Regions from separate parts of the Pseudomonas sp. MPDS genome, predicted to be linked through region 1. Evidence: predicted binding sites of a transcription regulator. Region 1 holds the regulator's gene; the other holds the start of a gene.

Region 1 (7,590 bases):
CAGCCAGTCTACAGCCACCCACGAGCCGCCCCAGATCCCCACGACGCTGAAAATGATCGCCAGCACCGGCAGGGAAATGAAACCGGCCCACAGGCGCGGGGCAATGATGTACTTGAGCGGGTCGACACCGATCATTTCCAGACTGGACAACTGTTCGGTGGACTTCATGTTACCGATTTCGGCCGTCAGCGCCGAACCGGCACGCCCGGCAAACAGCAGCGCGGTCACCACAGGTCCCAGCTCACGCAACAATGTCAGCGCGACCATCTGTCCAACCGCCTGCTCCGAACCGTAGCTGGACAAGATGTTGAACCCCTGCAGCGCCAGGACCATACCGATGAAGATCCCGGAGACCACGATGATCACCAGGGACATCACGCCCACCGAGTGCAGTTGCTTCACCAGCAGCCCAAACCCGCCACCCGTCGTGTTGCGCCCCAGCAGGGCATGCATCAGAAACAGCGAGGAACGGCCCAGCACTGCCACCACATCGATGCCGGAACGACCAAACAGGCGAACTCTTTCTATCAGTGATTTCTTGCGCATCAGCGCTTCCCCAGCAGATCGGTGCGGTAATCCGTGGCCGGAAAATGGAACGCCACAGGCCCGTCCGGATCACCCTTCATGAATTGACGAATGCGCGGGCTGTCCGAGGCCTTCAATTCCTGGGGCGTACCCTGCCCCAGCACCTGGCCATCGCCGATCACGTAGATGTAGTCCGCAATGCTCGCGGTTTCGGCCAGGTCGTGGGACACCACAATACTGGTAATACCCAGCGCATCGTTGAGCAGACGGATCAGGCGCACCAGCACGCCCATGGCGATCGGGTCCTGGCCGACGAAGGGTTCGTCATACATGAGGATCTTCGGATCAAGGGCAATCGCCCGGGCCAGAGCGACGCGGCGCTTCATGCCACCGGACAGTTCGTCCGGCATCAAGTCCAGGGCACCCCGCAGCCCGACCGCCTGCAATTTGAGCAGGACGATGTCGCGAATCATCTCTTCCGGCAGGTCGGTATGGACCCGCAAGGGGAACGCCACATTCTCGAACACGTCGAGATCGGTGAACAGGGCCCCGCTCTGGAACAGCACGCCCATGTGCTTGCGCGCATCGAACAGATCGCTGCGCGACAGCTTTGGAAGATTCTGCCCATTGACCCAGACTTCGCCGGCACTGGGGCGCAACTGTGCACCCATCAGCCGCAACAGCGTGGTCTTGCCGCACCCGGAAGGCCCCATGATGCCGGTGACCTTGCCACGGGGAATGCGGATATCGATGTCATTGAAAATGCTGCGCGCCCCTCGCTTGAAGGACAATCCCTTCAGCTCGACCGCGTAGGCGTTGTCGGCACTCATCTAAACTCCTTGCGATGCAGCCTCACATCCGAATGCCCTGGCCAACCGACAAACGCCGGACTGCCGGGCACCCGAACCGGCGGCGAACTATATCACTGCAACACCCAAGCGCCCAAGGCCCAAGCCCGCGCCCGTTCAGTCCGGATACCGCTAAAAGAAGAGACTTTGTATCAAGCCATGTGAATCGCTCGAACAAAGCATGACGAACTAACGTGAGGGAATTGTTCATTGCCGCTATAATCGCCGCCTTTTCATCGAGCCATGCGATCTCTGACATGAACCAAACCAGCGACCTGATTCAATCGGCACAACGTACCATCCGCCTCGAGCTCGAAGCCGTACAAGGCTTGCTGCCCCATATCGACGCTGATTTCGTACGTGCCTGCGAGATGATTCTGGCCAGCAAGGGTCGGGTGGTCGTGGTCGGCATGGGAAAATCCGGACACATCGGCAACAAGATCGCCGCCACCCTGGCCAGCACCGGCACTCCGGCATTTTTTGTCCACCCGGCCGAAGCCAGCCACGGTGACATGGGCATGATCACCCGGGAAGACATCATCCTGGCCCTGTCCAACTCTGGCTCGACCAATGAGATCATCACCCTGCTGCCGCTGATCAAGCGCCTGGGGATCCAACTGATCAGTGTCACTGGCAATCCGGATTCGCCCCTGGCCAAAGCCGCCGAGGTCAATCTCAATGTTCATGTCGAGCACGAAGCCTGCCCGTTGAACCTGGCGCCGACCTCTTCCACCACCGCCACCCTGGTCATGGGTGATGCCCTGGCCGTGGCGTTGCTGGAAGCCAGGGGGTTTACCGCTGAAGACTTCGCGTTCTCCCACCCCGGCGGCGCCCTGGGCCGTCGCCTGCTGTTGAAAGTGGAAAACGTGATGCACGCAGGTCAGGAGCTGCCACAGGTGCCACGCGGCACGCTGCTCAAGGATGCACTCATGGAAATGACCCGCAAGGGTCTGGGCATGACGGTCATTCTCGAAACTGACGGCAAACTCGCCGGGATCTTCACCGACGGCGACCTGCGTCGCACCCTGGACCACTCGATCGACATTCACAGTGCGACCATCGAGCAGGTCATGACCCCCCACGGCAAGACTGCCCGCGCCGAGATGCTCGCCGCCGAGGCCTTGAAAATCATGGAAGACCATAAGATCAGCGCCCTGGTGGTGGTCGACGACGAAGACCGCCCAGTGGGCGCCCTGAACATGCACGACTTGCTGCGTGCGGGAGTCATGTAAATGAACACAGACCTGCTGCAACGTGGCAAAGCGATCAAACTGGCCGTGTTCGACGTGGACGGCGTCCTGACCGACGGCCGCCTTTATTTCCTCGAAGACGGCAGCGAATTCAAGACCTTCAACACCCTCGACGGCCAGGGCATCAAGATGCTGATGGCCGCCGGCGTGCAGACCGCCATCATCAGTGGCCGCAAGACCCCAGTGGTCGAGCGGCGCGCGAAGAACCTCGGCATCCCCCACCTGTATCAGGGACGAGAAGATAAACTGGTGGTGCTGGACGAGCTTCTGGGGCAACTCAACCTAAGCTATGAACAGGTCGCCTACCTCGGTGACGACCTGCCGGACCTGCCGGTGATTCGTCGGGTCGGCCTGGGCATGGCGGTGGCAAACGCGGCCGGCTTCGTGCGCGAGCACGCCCACGGCATCACCACGGCGCGAGGCGGCGAAGGGGCCGCTCGTGAATTCTGTGAACTGATCCTGCGCGCCCAAGGCCGCCTCGAGGCGGCCAACGCCGCGTATCTGTGAGCCATTTATGCTAAGCAAGAAAATTCGCACCATCGTGGTGTTCGGCTGCATCGCAGCGATTTTCGCGGCGGTCGGCTATTGGAACATCAGCCCGGAACGCTTCCTCGACCGCCCTGCGGTCAAGGTCCAGGAAAATGATATCGACTGGTATGCGACCAACACGCATACCCTGCAATACCTGCCCGATGGCAAAGTGCAGTATGAAATGACGTCCGACAAAGTCGACCACGTCAAGGCCAGCGAAATCACACTGGTCACCAAGCCAGACCTGAATATGTTCAGGGGCACCGAGTTTCCGTGGCACGTGCAGAGCGAACGCGCCGAGGTCAATCCCGACGGCACCGAAGTGGAACTGATTGATTCGGTACGCATCGCCCGGACCGATGAGAAGAACCGTACGACCATCATTACCAGCAGTCGTATGACAGTCTTCCCGCAGCGAGAATATGCGCAGACCGAGCAACCCGTTAGAATCGACGGCGCCGGTGGTGTGTCGACCGGCACGGGAATGAAAGCGTATTTGAAGGAAAGCAGGATACACCTGCTATCGAACGTAAGAGGACAGTATGAAGCTCGCTAAAACCCTCCCTATTTTGCTCAGTCTGGGCGCAGCACTGGGAAGCGCGAGCGCCTGGGCCCTCCCCACCGACCGCGACCAGCCTATCCGCATCCAGGCCGACGACGCCCAACTGGACGACAAGAACGGTGTAGCCACCTATAAAGGTGACGTGATCATCACCCAGGGTTCGATGAAGGTCACCGGCAACACCGTGACCATCACCCGCACCCAGTCCGGCGACATCGACGTCGTCACCTCGGTGGGCAACCTGGCCTACTTCGAGCAGATGCAAACCGCGGGCGACACCAAGCCGGTTCAAGGCTACGGGGTAACCATTCAGTACCACGCCGCCAAAGACCGCGTGGTGCTGATCGATCGCGCCAAGGTCATCGACAAGGACGGCAACACCACCCAGGGCGAGAAAATCGTCTACGACACGAACAAAAAGCTGGCCAGCGCCGGTCGCGCCACTGGCAGCAAGGTCACCGAGCAGCGTCCACGGATCGACATGGTCATCCAGCCGAAAAAGAAAACCGACGAGCAGAAGGCCCAGTAATGGCAACTCTGAAAGCTCAGCACCTGGCCAAGAGCTACAAGAGCCGCCAAGTCGTGCGTGATGTCAGCCTGTCCATCGACAGCGGCCAGATCGTCGGCCTGCTCGGCCCCAACGGCGCGGGCAAGACCACCTGCTTCTACATGATCGTCGGCCTGGTTCAGGCCGATCAAGGCCGCGTCCTGATCGACGACCTGGACGTCAGCCACCAGCCGATGCATGGCCGGGCGAAGGCCGGTATCGGCTATCTGCCGCAAGAAGCGTCGATCTTCCGCAAACTGTCGGTTGCCGACAACATCATGGCGATCCTCGAGACCCGCAAGGAACTCGACAAAGCCGGTCGCCGCCAGGAACTGGAAAGCCTGCTGCAGGAATTCCACATCAGCCACATCCGCGACAACCTGGGCATGAGCCTGTCCGGTGGCGAACGGCGCCGCGTGGAAATCGCTCGCGCCCTGGCCACCGCACCGAAATTCATCCTGCTGGACGAACCATTCGCTGGCGTGGACCCGATTTCGGTCGGCGACATCAAGCAGATCATCCACCATCTCAAGGCCAAGGGCATCGGCGTATTGATCACCGACCACAACGTTCGCGAGACGCTGGATATCTGTGAAACCGCCTATATCGTCAATGATGGCCAGTTGATTGCCGAAGGCGACTCCGCGACCATCCTGGCCAATGAACTGGTCAAGGAAGTGTATTTGGGCCATGAGTTCCGCCTGTAAGCGAAAAGTGTCTGGTCAATCACCTCGGCGTCGCTAATTTTATTACGTGACGCCCTAGGCAAACACTTCAGTTTCAGGCATATAATTTGCTTAAGTTTGGCGCTTCGGCGCCCTGTAGTGGATGGCGCATGTGCGCCGGCGAATAAGGTGTTAAGCCCCAGCCATGAAACCATCGCTAGTCTTGAGAATGGGCCAGCAGCTGACGATGACACCGCAGCTGCAACAGGCCATCCGCCTGCTCCAATTGTCGACCCTGGACCTGCAACAGGAAATCCAGGAGGCCCTGGAGTCCAATCCGATGCTCGAACGCCAGGAAGAAGGCGACGACTTCGACAACACCGATCCGCTGGCCGATAACGTCGAGCAAAAGACCAACACCGAAATCCCGGAACCGTCCTATCAGGAAACCGCCCCGACGGTGGATAACCTTGAGGATGGCGAATGGAATGAACGCATCCCCAACGATCTGCCCGTGGATACTGCCTGGGAAGACGTCTACCAGACCAGCGCCAGCAGCCTGCCCAGCAGCGATGACGACGAGTGGGACTTCACTACCCGCACCTCCACCGGCGAAAGCCTGCAGAGCCACTTGCTGTGGCAACTGAACCTGGCGCCGATGTCCGATACCGATCGTCTGATTGCCGTGACCCTGATCGACTGCATCAACAATCAGGGCTACCTGGACGAGACGCTTGAAGAAATCCTCGAGGCCTTTGACCCCGAGCTGGACATTGAGCTGGACGAAATCGAAGCTGTCCTGCACCGCATCCAGCAGTTCGAACCCGCCGGCATCGGTGCTCGCAACCTGGGCGAGTGTCTGCTGTTGCAACTGCGTCAGTTACCCGCCAAGACGCCTTGGCTGGCCGAAGCCAAGCGACTGGTCACCGATTACATCGACTTGCTGGGCGGTCGCGACTACAGCCAGTTGATGCGTCGCATGAAGCTCAAGGAAGATGAACTGCGCCAGGTGATCGAGCTGGTCCAGAGCCTCAACCCGCGCCCAGGTTCACAGATCGAGTCCACCGAACCCGAATACGTGGTTCCCGATGTGATCGTGCGCAAGCACAACGACCGCTGGCTGGTGGAACTGAACCAGGAATCGGTGCCCAAGCTGCGGGTCAACGCCCAGTACGCCGGTTTCGTAAAGCGCGCGGACACCAGCGCCGACAACACCTTCATGCGCAACCAGTTGCAGGAAGCGCGCTGGTTCATCAAGAGCCTGCAAAGCCGCAACGAAACCCTGATGAAAGTAGCCACCCAGATCGTCGAGCATCAGCGCGGCTTCCTGGAGTACGGCGACGAAGCCATGAAGCCGTTGGTCCTGCACGACATTGCCGAGGCAGTGGGCATGCACGAGTCGACGATTTCGCGGGTGACCACCCAGAAATTCATGCATACCCCCCGGGGCATATATGAACTGAAATACTTTTTCTCCAGCCACGTCAGCACCTCCGAAGGCGGTGAATGCTCGTCCACAGCCATCCGCGCGATCATCAAAAAACTGGTGGCCGCGGAAAATCAGAAAAAGCCGTTGAGTGACAGCAAGATCGCTGGTTTACTGGAGGCACAAGGCATTCAGGTGGCCCGCCGTACCGTCGCCAAATACCGTGAATCCCTCGGGATCGCACCTTCGAGCGAACGCAAGCGGTTGATGTAACAGGCCACGCCACAGCGTTCCAGTGGCAGGCATTTCTGCCTGCCGCTTTATGCACTGGCAACGAAGGAGAAGCTGTATGCAAGTCAACATCAGTGGACACCAACTGGAAGTGACCGAACCTCTTCGCGAATACATCGGCGAAAAACTCGAACGATTGGAGAGGCATTTCGACAAGATCACCAACGTGCAAGTCACGATGAACGTCGAGAAGCTGCTGCAGAAAATCGAAGCCACGTTGCATATCCCCGGCGGAGAGGTGGTTGCCAATGCTGCGCATGAAGACATGTATGCCGCGATTGACCTGCTGACCGACAAGCTGGATCGCCAACTCAAAAAGCATAAGGAAAAGACCCAGAGCCTCCTCCAGGGCGCGACCGGTCGTTAACCCCCCTAATCCATGATCCGACTAGAATCCATCCTGACCCCCGGCCGTTCCCAGGTGAACGTGCCGGGTGGCAGTAAAAAGAAAGCCCTCGAACAAATTGCCAACCTGATCCACCGAGAGGTACCGGATCTGGAAATGCAGGATGTCTTCGAGGCCCTGTTTGCCCGTGAAAAACTGGGCTCCACCGGCTTTGGCAACGGTATCGCCATTCCCCATTGCCGCCTCAAGGCCTGTACAGCGCCGATCAGTGCGCTGCTGCACCTTGAAGCCCCCATAGATTTCGACGCCATCGACGGCGCACCGGTCGACCTGCTGTTTGTACTGCTGGTACCGGAAGCGGCGACCGATGCGCACCTTGAGCTGCTGCGCCAGATCGCCAGCATGCTGGACCGCAAGGAAGTGCGCGAGAAATTGCGCAGCGCGCCGAGCAACGAAGCCTTGTATCAGGTTGTCCTGGACGAGCAGAACGGTCATTAAACATGCGCATGATCATTGTCAGCGGACGCTCCGGCTCCGGTAAAAGCACGGCGCTTAACGTGCTTGAGGACAGCGGCTACTACTGCATCGACAACCTGCCG
Region 2 (7,590 bases), 630 kb from region 1:
TCAGAGGATTCGGTGTGCTGACAGGTCGTGGCAGCGATTTACGTTGAGTCCGACAAAGCCGTTACAGCCTGTCGGCGGCGTCGGGGGGCCGGTGACGCAGGCCACAGGCAAACAGCCCCGGGCACTTAGCTCGGTCGATAAACGCGCACATTGGCATGCCCCTCACTGAGCAAATGGTGGGCATGCAGGCGACTCATCACGCCTTTGTCGCAATACAACAGGTACTGGCGAGTAGGGTCCAGTTCCTTGAAACGCGCGTTCACTGCATAGAACGGCATCGTTTGTACCTCGATACCGGCGATACTCAGCGGGTCGTCTTCAGCGTCGTCCGGGTGACGGATGTCGATGATGATCTGACCGGCCAGCGCTTCGCCGACTTCTTCAATCTGTATGTCCTGGCCCAATTCATCGATCACCCGATCGATTGGCACCAGCCTGGCGTTTTCGAGCGCACGCTCGAGCACCGCCATGTCGAATTCTTTCTCTTCATGCTCCACACGCCCGCGCTTGGCCGCAGTCTTCGGATTGACCGAGATGACCCCGCAGTATTCCGGCATGTGCCGGGCAAAATCGGCGGTGCCGATCTCGTTGGCCGTGTCGATGATGTCCTGCTTGTGGCTGGCGATCAGCGGGCGCAGCACCAGCTTTTCGGTCACGCAGTCGATCACTGACAGGTTCGGCAGCGTCTGGCTCGACACCTGGGAGATAGCCTCGCCGGTGACCAGCGCATCGATGTGCAGCCGATCGGCGATGCTGGATGCGGCACGCAACATCATACGCTTCAAAATGACGCCCATATGACTGTTATCGACTTTGCCGAGAATCTCGCCCAGGACTTCCTCGAACGGTACGCTCACAAATAACACGCGTTGGGAGCTGCCATACTTCTTCCAGATGAAGTGCGCCACTTCCATTACGCCCAGTTCATGGGCGCGCCCGCCAAGATTGAAGAAGCAGAAATGGCTCATCAGCCCGCGCCGCATGATCTGGTAGGCCGCGACCGTGGAATCGAAGCCGCCGGACATCAGCACCAGGGTCTGTTCCAGCGAACCCAGCGGATACCCGCCAATGCTGTCGTGCTGACTGTGGATCACGAACAACCGCTGGTCGCGAATTTCGATGCGCACTTCAATTTGCGGGTCTTTCAATGAAATTCCGGCGGCGCCACACTGCTTGCGCAACTGGCTGCCGACGTATCTCTCCACGTCCATCGAGCTGAACGGGTGTTTGCCGGCGCGCTTGCAGCGCACCGAGAAAATCTTGCCGGCCAGGGCATCACCATAATGCAGCTTGCACTTGGCGAGGATGTCGTCGAAATCCCCCAGCGGGTATTCGTCGACCTGCAGGAAATGCGCGATGCCCGGCATGCAGCTCAGGCGCTCGGTCATTTCCTTGAGAATCTTGGGTTCGCTGACGCGGGTTTCCAGCTCGAGGTTGTCCCACACGCCGTTCACCACCACAGCCGGGTCCAGATCGCGGAGCACGGCACGGATGTTCTTGGCCAACTGGCGGATGAAACGCATCCGTACCGGGCGGCTCTTGATGGTGATCTCGGGGAAGACTTTTACGATTAGTTTCATGAAAACAGCGCGCGAACGGCCAGCCGAAAAAGGGGGGCGCGGATTATAGCGGAAATTGCTCAAGGTTTAACCAGTTAATGTGCACTCGGTTTTCAGCGCACCAAAACAGGTCATCTCTCGCAAGTTACGCCACATTGCAGTGCGCAATTGTTCGACAATCCGCGAATACAGGCTATAAAAGCGTGGATTTGGTGCAAAAAACCCATGCTGGGGCACTGGCATGCAAATTGCTCCCTTGTGAGGCAGGTTGCCTTGGCAGAGTATTCGCGCCGGCATCACCCATATCTAAGGGCACACCATTACCCGCCCGAAGCCACCCGGAGGACATATGTCGAAGTCGGTTCAACTCATCAAAGATCATGACGTCAAGTGGATTGATCTGCGCTTCACTGACACCAAAGGCACTCAACATCACGTGACCATGCCGGCCCGTGATGCGCTGGACGACGAATTCTTTGAAATCGGAAAGATGTTCGACGGTTCCTCCATCTCTGGCTGGAAAGGCATCGAAGCCTCCGACATGATCCTGATGCCGGACGACGAAACTGCCGTCCTGGACCCGTTCACCGAAGAGCCGACCCTGATCCTGGTCTGCGACATCATCGAACCTTCGACCATGCAAGGCTATGACCGCGACCCACGCGCCATCGCCCACCGTGCCGAGGAATACCTGAAGTCCACCGGTATCGGCGACACCGCTTTCTTCGGCCCTGAGCCTGAGTTCTTCATCTTCGACTCGGTCAAGTTCAAGTCCGACATCTCCGGTTCCATGTTCAAGATCTTCTCCGAACAAGGTTCGTGGATGTCCGATCAGGACGTGGAAGGCGGTAACAAAGGCCACCGTCCTGGTATCAAGGGCGGCTACTTCCCAGTTCCACCGTTCGACTTCGACCACGAGATCCGTACCTCCATGTGCAACGCACTGGAAGAGATGGGCCAGACCGTCGAAGTTCACCACCACGAAGTGGCGACTGCCGGCCAGAACGAAATCGGCGTGAAATTCAACACGCTGGTCAAGAAGGCTGACGAAGTCCAGACCCTGAAGTACTGCGTACACAACGTTGCTGATGCATACGGCCGCACCGCGACCTTCATGCCGAAGCCTCTGTACGGCGACAACGGTTCGGGCATGCACGTGCACATGTCGATCTCCAAAGACGGCAAGAACACCTTCGCCGGCGAAGGTTATGCCGGCCTGTCGGACACTGCCCTGTACTTCATCGGCGGTATCATCAAGCACGGTAAGGCCCTGAACGGCTTCACCAACCCGTCGACCAACTCCTACAAGCGTCTGGTACCAGGCTTCGAAGCACCGGTCATGCTGGCCTACTCGGCTCGTAACCGTTCCGCCTCGATCCGTATTCCTTACGTCAACAGCCCTAAGGCTCGCCGTATCGAAGCTCGCTTCCCGGATCCGGCTGCCAACCCGTACCTGGCCTTCGCTGCACTGATGATGGCCGGTCTGGACGGTATCCAGAACAAGATCCACCCTGGCGATGCCGCCGACAAAAACCTGTATGACCTGCCGCCTGAAGAGGCCAAGGAAATCCCACAGGTTTGTGGCAGCCTGAAAGAAGCCCTGGAAGAGCTGGACAAGGGCCGTGCGTTCCTGACCAAGGGCGGCGTATTCAGCGATGACTTCATCGACGCTTACATCGCACTGAAAAGCGAAGAAGAAATCAAGGTTCGCACCTTCGTACACCCACTGGAATATGAGCTGTACTACAGCTGCTGATCCGGTAGCGTCGCCCCACGGGGCGTGAATAAAAAGAGGCCTCCTTCGGGAGGCCTTTTTTATGGGCGCAGGTTACGTGCATGATTGTCTGCGCCCTCCACGATTCGAAGACGAGATCACCCATGACTTCGCGCGTTTCATTCTGCCTTGCTCTGTCTGCCGCGTTGTTGGGCACCGCCGCCCAGGCCGCCACCGCACCCACCACCCTCGCCCCACTGCTCGGCACCATAGGCGAGCGCCTGGCCATTGCCGATCAGGTCGCCCTGAGCAAGTGGGACAGCCGCAAACCGGTGGAAGACCGCCAGCGCGAACGCGAGGTGATCGCCGCTGCCGTCGCCCAGGCACCAGCTTACAAACTGAGCAGTGAAGCGGTAGAGGCGTTTTTCGCCGCACAAATAGAAGCCAACAAACTGGTGCAATACGCGCATCTGTCCGACTGGCAACTGCAAGGCAAAGCCCCGGACGCACCGCGCCCGGACCTGGTTAGGCAGATCCGCCCGCAGCTGGATCAACTGCAAAAACGCCTGCTGCAACAACTGGCCGACTTCAGCCCCTACCGCACCGACCCGCAATGCCCGCAATGGCTGGCCCAGGCCACCCATACCGTCAGTAACGACCCGTTGCGGCAAATGGCGCTGGTTCGGGCGACCGCAGAGCTGTGCGTCCTCACAAAATCCTGAGCCCACACATCTTTCCCCTGTGGGAGCGAGCCTGCTCGCGATGAGGCCAGCCCATCTACCACTTGTGTGACTGACACTCCGCCATCGCGAGCAGGCTCGCTCCCACAGGGGTCCAGTGTCGAACCTGGAGGCTGTGAACACCGCCCCCACAAGGGATGGCGTGCAACAACTTGGGCCAACCGCCTCCCCTGACCTATGCTGCAATCCAACACTTTCGGTTTTCGGTTGATTTTATGGGTCGTGGCTTTCCAGGAATACTGTTGTTGCTGTTGGCGCTGCCAGCCGCCGCACAGATCTACAAATACACCGACGCCGACGGTAACACCGCCTATAGCAACCAGCCGCCCGATGGCATACCGGCCCAGGCAGTGGAGCTGCCGCCACTCAACAGTGTCGAACCCCAGCCCCCGACCAACCCGAACGCTGCTGCGCCCGCCGCGAACCGGGACGAGCCAGGCAACGCCTACGAAACTCTGGAGCTGACAGACATCCCCAGCGAAGAGGCCCTGCGCGCCAACAACGGCACCTTCACCGTTGGCGTCCTGGCTCGGCCGCGTCTGCAAAGCCCCCATCTGTTCAGGTTGTTGCTGGACGGCCAGCCCTATGGCCAGCCGAGCAACGTGCCGCGCCTGCAATTGGTGAATATCGACCGGGGCGAGCACAGCCTGGCGGTACAGGTCATCGACGGCGAACATCTTGTGCAACAGAGCGAAACCGTCATCTTCACCGTGCAACGGGTGCACCGCCCATGATCCGCTGGCTGCTCGTGCTGTGCCTGGCCGTGCTGCCAGGGCTGGGGGCAGCGCAGGTCTATACCTACATCGACGCCCAGGGCAATCGCGTCTTCACCGATCAACCGCGTCCCGGTAACGCACAGAAAGTGCAACTGCCGCCCGCCAACCGGATGGCGACACCGCCCTCCGGCGCAGCCTCGGCGTCGGCGCCTGCAAAAAAGCCCGATCCCATGTTCCGTTACGAAATGCTGCGACTGTTGATCCCTGAACCGGATGCCACGATACGCAGCACAGCGGGGGAACTGATCGTCACGGTCACCAGCGAACCCGGTTTGCAAAAAGGCCACCGCTACCGACTGCTACTGGATGGCAACCCCACAGGCGAACCTGGACCCAGCCCAGTGTTCGCGCTGAGCAACATTGATCGGGGCAGCCATCATCTGGCGGTAGAGATTCTCGATGAGCAGGGCCGCATCGTCGAACGTACCGCCAACCAGCCCTTCCACATGCAGCGCATTTCCCTGGCGCAGAAACGCCGCATCAAACCCTGCGCCACCGCCGACTACGGCCAGCGTCCCGAATGCCCCCTCACCGACAAGCCCGCAGAAGAGCAAAGCAGCATCCTGCCGTTCTTCTAACGCCCGCCTGGATGGCGCACTATATTGGTGCAAGTGTCTGCACCCTACTCAAATTCCAGCCCATTTTGGTTCGAAAGTACCCGAAAAAGCTGGCAGAACGCTACGCAATCGGGCGAAAAAGGTTCGTTTGAGGCTCTAAACGCTTCTTTTCGGAGCCTTGGTTTGGTTTTTGCATTTTCCTTGTATCGGCGCGTCATACGCGTGCTTGCTTACGCTCCAAAAGAGGTCCTGATGACCATTAGCGACGCACTACACCGCTTGCTACTCGATAACCTCACCACCGCAACCATCCTGCTCGATGCCGAACTGCGGCTCGAGTACATGAACCCGGCGGCAGAGATGCTGCTGGCCGTCAGCGGCCAGCGCAGCCACGGGCAGTTCATCAGCGAGCTGTTCACCGAATCGGCCGAGGCGCTCAACTCCTTGCGCCAGGCAGTGGAACAGGCGCACCCGTTCACCAAGCGCGAAGCGATGCTCACCGCCCTGACTGGCCAGACACTGACCGTGGATTACGCGGTAACACCGATCCTGAACAACGGTGCCACGCTGTTGCTGCTGGAGGTGCATCCCCGTGATCGCCTGCTGCGCATCACCAAGGAAGAGGCTCAGTTGTCCAAGCAGGAAACCAGCAAGATGCTGGTGCGCGGCCTGGCCCATGAGATCAAGAACCCCCTCGGCGGGATTCGCGGCGCGGCGCAACTGTTGGCCCGGGAGCTGCCCGAAGAAAGTCTCAAGGACTACACCAACGTCATCATTGAAGAAGCCGACCGCTTGCGCAATCTGGTGGATCGCATGCTCGGCTCCAACAAGCTGCCGTCCCTGGCGATGTGCAACGTTCACGAAGTGCTGGAGCGCGTCAGCAGCCTGGTGGAAGCCGAGAGCCAGGGGTGCATCACCTTGGTGCGCGACTACGACCCGAGCATTCCCGATGTTTTGATCGATCGCGAGCAGATGATCCAGGCGGTGCTGAACATCGTGCGCAACGCCATGCAGGCCATCAGCAGCCAGAACGAGCTGCGCCTGGGCCGCATCAGCCTGCGCACCCGCGCCATGCGCCAGTTCACCATCGGCCATGTGCGTCATCGCCTGGTGACCAAGATCGAAATCATCGACAACGGACCAGGCATTCCCGCGGAGTTGCAGGAAACCATCTTCTTTCCCATGGTCAGCGGCCGCCCTGACGGTACCGGGCTGGGCCTGTCCATTACCCAAAACATCATCAGTCAGCATCAGGGCTTGATCGAATGTGAGAGCCATCCCGGCCACACCACCTTTTCGATCTTCCTGCCACTGGAACAAGGAGCCACATCGACATGAGCCGTAGTGAAACCGTGTGGATCGTCGATGACGACCGTTCTATCCGTTGGGTCCTGGAAAAAGCCTTGCAACAGGAAGGCATGACCACCCAGAGCTTCGACAGCGCCGACGGAGTGATGAGCCGCCTGGCCCGTCAGCAACCGGACGTCATCATCTCCGACATCCGCATGCCCGGCGCTAGCGGTCTGGACCTGCTGGCGCGGATTCGCGAGCAGCACCCACGGCTGCCGGTGATCATCATGACCGCCCATTCGGACCTGGACAGCGCTGTGGCGTCCTACCAGGGCGGCGCCTTCGAATACCTGCCCAAGCCCTTCGACGTCGATGAGGCCGTGTCACTGGTCAAGCGCGCCAACCAGCACGCCCAGGAGCAACAGGGTATGGAAGAGGTGCCAGCGCTGGCACGCACCCCGGAAATCATCGGTGAAGCGCCGGCAATGCAGGAAGTGTTTCGCGCCATTGGGCGCTTGAGCCACTCCAACATTACCGTGCTGATCAACGGCGAATCGGGCACCGGTAAAGAACTGGTCGCCCATGCCCTGCACCGCCACAGTCCACGGGCGGCCTCACCGTTCATTGCGCTGAACATGGCGGCGATTCCCAAGGACCTGATGGAGTCCGAGCTGTTCGGTCACGAGAAAGGCGCGTTCACCGGCGCCGCCAACCTGCGGCGCGGGCGCTTCGAACAAGCCGACGGCGGCACCTTGTTCCTCGACGAAATCGGCGACATGCCGGCTGACACCCAGACCCGGCTGTTGCGCGTGCTGGCGGACGGCGAGTTCTATCGGGTGGGCGGTCATACACCGGTCAAGGTCGATGTACGCATCATCGCCGCGACCCACCAGAACCTGGAAACCCTGGTCCACGCGGGCAAATTCCGCGAAGACTTGTTCCATCGCCTGAATG

What was found. Region 1 encodes sigma-54, which starts transcription at its own class of promoters, with help from an activator protein. Its sites were predicted from a motif close to ANTGGCATNNANNTTGCTNT; they were not measured.
Region 2: a site for sigma-54 is predicted at 1,795-1,814, ahead of glnA (type I glutamate--ammonia ligase). Genes of this name have one in related genera too.

What each region holds. Positions count from the first base shown of each region.
Region 1 covers NZ_CP054128.1:1,296,063-1,303,652, reverse strand. The annotation lists gene mlaE (lipid asymmetry maintenance ABC transporter permease subunit MlaE) at 1-546, opposite strand, end outside; gene HQ912_RS05625 (ATP-binding cassette domain-containing protein) at 546-1,355, opposite strand; gene HQ912_RS05620 (KpsF/GutQ family sugar-phosphate isomerase) at 1,631-2,605, shown strand; gene HQ912_RS05615 (KdsC family phosphatase) at 2,606-3,130, shown strand; gene lptC (LPS export ABC transporter periplasmic protein LptC) at 3,138-3,710, shown strand; gene lptA (lipopolysaccharide transport periplasmic protein LptA) at 3,697-4,245, shown strand; gene lptB (LPS export ABC transporter ATP-binding protein) at 4,245-4,970, shown strand; gene HQ912_RS05595 (RNA polymerase factor sigma-54) at 5,134-6,627, shown strand; gene hpf (ribosome hibernation-promoting factor, HPF/YfiA family) at 6,704-7,012, shown strand; gene ptsN (PTS IIA-like nitrogen regulatory protein PtsN) at 7,025-7,489, shown strand; gene rapZ (RNase adapter RapZ) at 7,492-7,590, shown strand, end outside.
Region 2 covers NZ_CP054128.1:662,643-670,232, reverse strand. The annotation lists gene thiI (tRNA uracil 4-sulfurtransferase ThiI) at 126-1,580, opposite strand; gene glnA (type I glutamate--ammonia ligase) at 1,909-3,315, shown strand; gene HQ912_RS02875 (chorismate mutase) at 3,438-3,995, shown strand; gene HQ912_RS02870 (DUF4124 domain-containing protein) at 4,229-4,747, shown strand; gene HQ912_RS02865 (DUF4124 domain-containing protein) at 4,744-5,367, shown strand; gene glnL (nitrogen regulation protein NR(II)) at 5,599-6,684, shown strand; gene ntrC (nitrogen regulation protein NR(I)) at 6,681-7,590, shown strand, end outside.